2 regions of the Lacrimispora sanguinis genome follow, and region 1 is predicted to be linked to the other one. Evidence: predicted binding sites of a transcription regulator. Region 1 holds the regulator's gene; the other holds the start of a gene.
The links. Region 1 encodes HrcA, which represses chaperone genes, less so after heat shock. Its sites were predicted from a motif close to TGTTAGCACTCNNNNNNNNNGAGTGCTAACA; they were not measured.
Positions count from the first base shown of each region.

Region 1 (2,199 bases):
GTCATTTCCTGTAGTCTCGGCTGCCAGTGCAGTGGTAGACAACAGCAGGATACAAAGAAGTGTCAGGAATCCGGTGATCCTCTTTTTCCCTGAAAAACTATTCATAATTTACCTCCAAATGGATCAACTAATATGCAGGCATATCCAGTTGATGCCCGGTAAAGCGGGGCACGCTGTTCACAAGCTCAAGGTTGTAAGACTCTTTCTTCCAACCCTACCTCGCAATTGTGTTGTTATGGTGTCATAATTACCATTATATTACAAAAGTGTTAAAAGTCAAGGAAATAATGTCAACAGCATGTAATATTTCATTGATATATGAGGAAAAATGTACAAGCAGGCCACAAAAACTTCACCAAAATATTTTCAGGAATGTATTGACAAATGTAGAAAAAAAGAATATATTATGAAAAGAAGATGTTAGCACTCCTAAACGTTGAGTGCTAACAAAACAACTCAGAAAGGAAGTGGGGCAGTTTGAGTGACAGGGATCAGCTAGATGAGCGGAAAGTAACTATATTAAAGGCTATTATCAAAACTTATCTGGAAACCGGAGAACCGGTAGGTTCCCGTACCATATCAAAGTATACGGATTTAAACTTAAGTTCTGCCACAATCCGGAATGAGATGTCTGATCTGGAGGAGCTTGGATATATCATGCAGCCTCACACCTCCGCCGGAAGGATTCCTTCAGACAGAGGATACCGCTTTTATGTGGACCAGATCATGCAGGAAAAAGAAGAGGAAGTCACTGAGATCAAAGATATGATATTAAAGCGGGTGGACCGGGTAGAGCTCTTGTTAAAACAGATGGCAAAGCTTCTCGCCCAGAACACCAATTACGCTGCAATGATCAGCGCGCCCCAGTTCCACCGGAACAAACTGAAGTTTATCCAGCTTTCCAAGGTTGACGAAGAAAAGCTTCTTGTAGTGATTGTGGTGGAGGGCAATATCATTAAGAATACCATGATTCCCATTCATACGGAATTAGATGACGAAGGACTTTTGAATCTTAACATTCTTCTTAACAATGCCCTTAACGGGCTGACCATAGAGGAGATCAATCTTGAAGTGATCAGCAGAATGAAGGTTCAGGCAGGGCCCCACTGTGATGTGGTGGACCGGGTTCTAGGCGAGGTAGCTACCGCTATCCGGGGTGATGATGATGACCTTCAGATTTATACCAGCGGGGCCACGAACATTTTCAAGTATCCGGAGTTAAGTGACGGAGAAAGGGCCAGTAAGCTTATCGGTACGCTGGAACAGAAGGATCTTTTGCAGGGGCTGATCGATGATGTGAACAGCTCGGAGAGCGGATCCGGAATCCAGGTATACATCGGTGATGAGGCGCCTGTTAAAACAATGAAGGACTGCAGCATTGTAACCGCCAACTATGAACTGGGCGAAGGCTTAAGAGGGACTATAGGAATCATAGGACCGAAACGGATGGATTATGAAAAGGTTCTCAGCACATTGCGTAATCTCATGACGCAGCTGGACACCATTTTGAAAAAAGATGAAAGGTAAAGGGTAGAGCATTGAGCATGGAAGATGTGAAAACAGATGAGAATCTGGCAGATGAGACTGTTTATACAGAGGATGCCGTTCCCACTGAGAAAGAAATAGAAGGTGCAGAATCCTGCGGGGACGATGGAACCCAGGAATATGTTCCGGAAGAAGAAACGGCTGAAGAGGGTTCCAAAGAAGAATCCGGGAAAAAGGGCCTTTTCGGAAAAAAGAAAGAGAAGAAAGATCCAAAGGATGAAAAAATAGAGGAACTCACAGACCGCCTTCAGAGGTCCATGGCTGAGTTTGATAATTACCGCAAGAGAACAGAAAAAGAAAAGTCAGCCATGTTTGAAATCGGAGCAAAGGATATCGTTGAACGGATCCTTCCGGTAGTTGATAACTTTGAAAGAGGCCTTGCAGCCATATCTGAGGAGGAAAAAAGCGCTCCTTTTGCAGATGGAATGGTAATGATATATAAGCAGCTTATGAAAACGCTGGAAGAAGCCGGCGTCAAACCAATTGAAGCAATTGGAAAGCCGTTTGATCCCAATTTCCATAATGCGGTAATGCATATTGAAGATGAGTCACTGGGTGAAAATGTAGTCTCCCAGGAGCTTCAGAAGGGTTACACTTATCGTGACAGCGTGGTAAGGCATTCCATGGTGCAGGTAGCTAATTAGTCACATGGCA
Region 1 covers NZ_CP173277.1:2,213,181-2,215,379, reverse strand. Annotated here, with positions in the region: gene ACHZES_RS10290 (3D domain-containing protein) at 1-105, opposite strand, end outside; gene hrcA (heat-inducible transcriptional repressor HrcA) at 478-1,527, shown strand; gene grpE (nucleotide exchange factor GrpE) at 1,545-2,189, shown strand.

Region 2 (2,199 bases), 1.0 Mb from region 1:
CAATCTTGCAATCTGCATTCTGGGGCGGCAATTCATTTATAAATTTAGCAAGTACCCGATGGAGTTTAATTCTCATATTTGGCATATGTATTGTCTTATTGCAGAAATTCAGAATGAATCCGATCTGGGTCATGATATTGGCAGGTGTTATGAAGGTCACTGCTTCTTTGATAGGAGGAGGATTATGAAGCTGATTGTCAGGCAGAAACTTGGAGAATATATTGTTTACGATGAGAGTAACAACGTTGTTGGAAAATGGAAACAAAGCTATTTTCAAGGCGCAAAAATGGAGTTTCTTGATACAAACGGAACAGTTCTATATACTATAAAAAAATGCGGGGAAAGAATTGAGATAAAAGGGAAAGATGACATCATATCTGAATGCCGGTTCCATTATGCACAGGATGGGAATGGAACTATCATACAGAAAAGTCTGTTCAGACCACCCATGGCAGAAAAATCAGTGACGGATTCCTTATGGGGCAAAATTGTCATCGTACAGAATGAACAGAGAGATTTCACGATATTCCTAAATGATATGGAAGTGGGAAATATGACCCGCATGATGTCTTTGCGGAAACTACTCATAATAAATTCCCCTGCTATATCAACGGAGCAATGCTGTGTTATTTTTATATTGGGAATTTATATGCTCCATGATGATGACATAGAGATTGTCTAAATTGCTATTTTGCTTCACAAATTTTTCACAATTTAATTAGCACTCACCTGTTGACAGTGCTGACAATGTGTGTTATATTACATGTATAACAAATAGAAATGCATCGGAAATCCGGTGACATATAAATTTCCAAAAAGGAGGAACCCTTTATGTTATTAACCAGAAGAAATAGCTTATTCGATGATTTTTTCAATGATCCGTTTTTTACGGATGCATATCACAACAAACAGTCCCTGATGAAAACTGACATTGAGGACAATGGAAACGGCTATGTCATTGATATGGAACTCCCAGGTTATAAAAAAGAGGACGTACGGGCCGAATTAAAAGATGGGTATCTGACCATAAGCGCAGACACAGTCTCTGAAAATGAAGTAAAGGACCAGAAAAACTATATCCGCAGGGAGCGTTACAGCGGTTCGGTAAAGAGAAGCTTTTATGTAGGCTCCGGCTTAAAACAGGATGATATCAAAGCATCCTTTGAAAACGGCATCTTAAAACTTGTCGTTCCAAAAGAGGCTCCAAAGCAGATCGAGGAAAACCACTATATCACCATTGAGTAATGCAATATAGACAAAAAGGGAAGGCCCCTTAGAGGACCTTCCCTTTCTTTCTGTACCAGTCGAACGATCAGCATTTATACTCTTTTAAAAATGCCGTAGTCACATATGCCCCGCTCTTATAAGACTTTTTCTCCATGGCTTCCTCTGCTTCCAGCTTTACATTTATCCACATTTCTTCCGCAGCAATGGTTAAATGAGAAAGCATAATCCCTGTGCTGATCTCCCGCATGGATACAAGAGAAGGCGACGGCAGGAATTCCCTGCAGGAAAATACATAGATTTTATCATGATAAACGATAAAGCGCCAAGGCTGTGTATTCATGGCCGACGGAGCAAGACGGACAGCCTTTAAAATATTTTTCATGGATTCCCCGGCTTCTTCCTTAAACACGCATAATTCCTTTAAAGGAAGCCGTTTTGCCGTTGCAGGATCACGGTAAAGCAACGTTTTCGGATAGCCAAAGGCGACCACGATCACCTTCTTCATACCTGTCAGGCCTGGGTCCGGAATCTTGGCATTCCCAAGATAACAGGTTCCAAGTCCTTTTCCTGTCATATATAAAAGAACATGCTCCAGCACATATCCTGCATTTGCCAGATACCCTTCCTTTTCCTCGGAGTATAATACCAGATAATAAGGTGCCTCCACCTTCCACAATCCCTTAACAGGCAGGTGTTCCTCCATATTCTCACTTATTTCCAGTTTTATCTCAATATCCCCGTGCAGCCTTGGTATATTATCCCCAAAATAAAGGATGTCCTTTAGAAGCTGCTCTGGGACCCGTTCCTTCTTAAACTTTCTGATCGATCTTCTCTTAAATATCATCTGATACAGATTCATACCTGCTCCCCTCTCCTCTATCCAAAAACCAGACTTAAATAAGCTGGCTCATTTCCTCCAAAAGTCCGGCAAACACCTGGAGTGCATCCTTCACAGGTTCTGCTGTCCCCATG
Region 2 covers NZ_CP173277.1:1,175,959-1,178,157, forward strand. Annotated here, with positions in the region: gene ACHZES_RS05460 (chromate transporter) at 1-188, shown strand, start outside; gene ACHZES_RS05465 (hypothetical protein) at 185-682, shown strand; gene ACHZES_RS05470 (Hsp20/alpha crystallin family protein) at 832-1,245, shown strand; gene ACHZES_RS05475 (nitroreductase family protein) at 1,313-2,086, opposite strand; gene pepF (oligoendopeptidase F) at 2,121-2,199, opposite strand, start outside.
Region 2: a site for HrcA is predicted at 717-747, ahead of ACHZES_RS05470 (Hsp20/alpha crystallin family protein). Genes of this name have one in related genera too.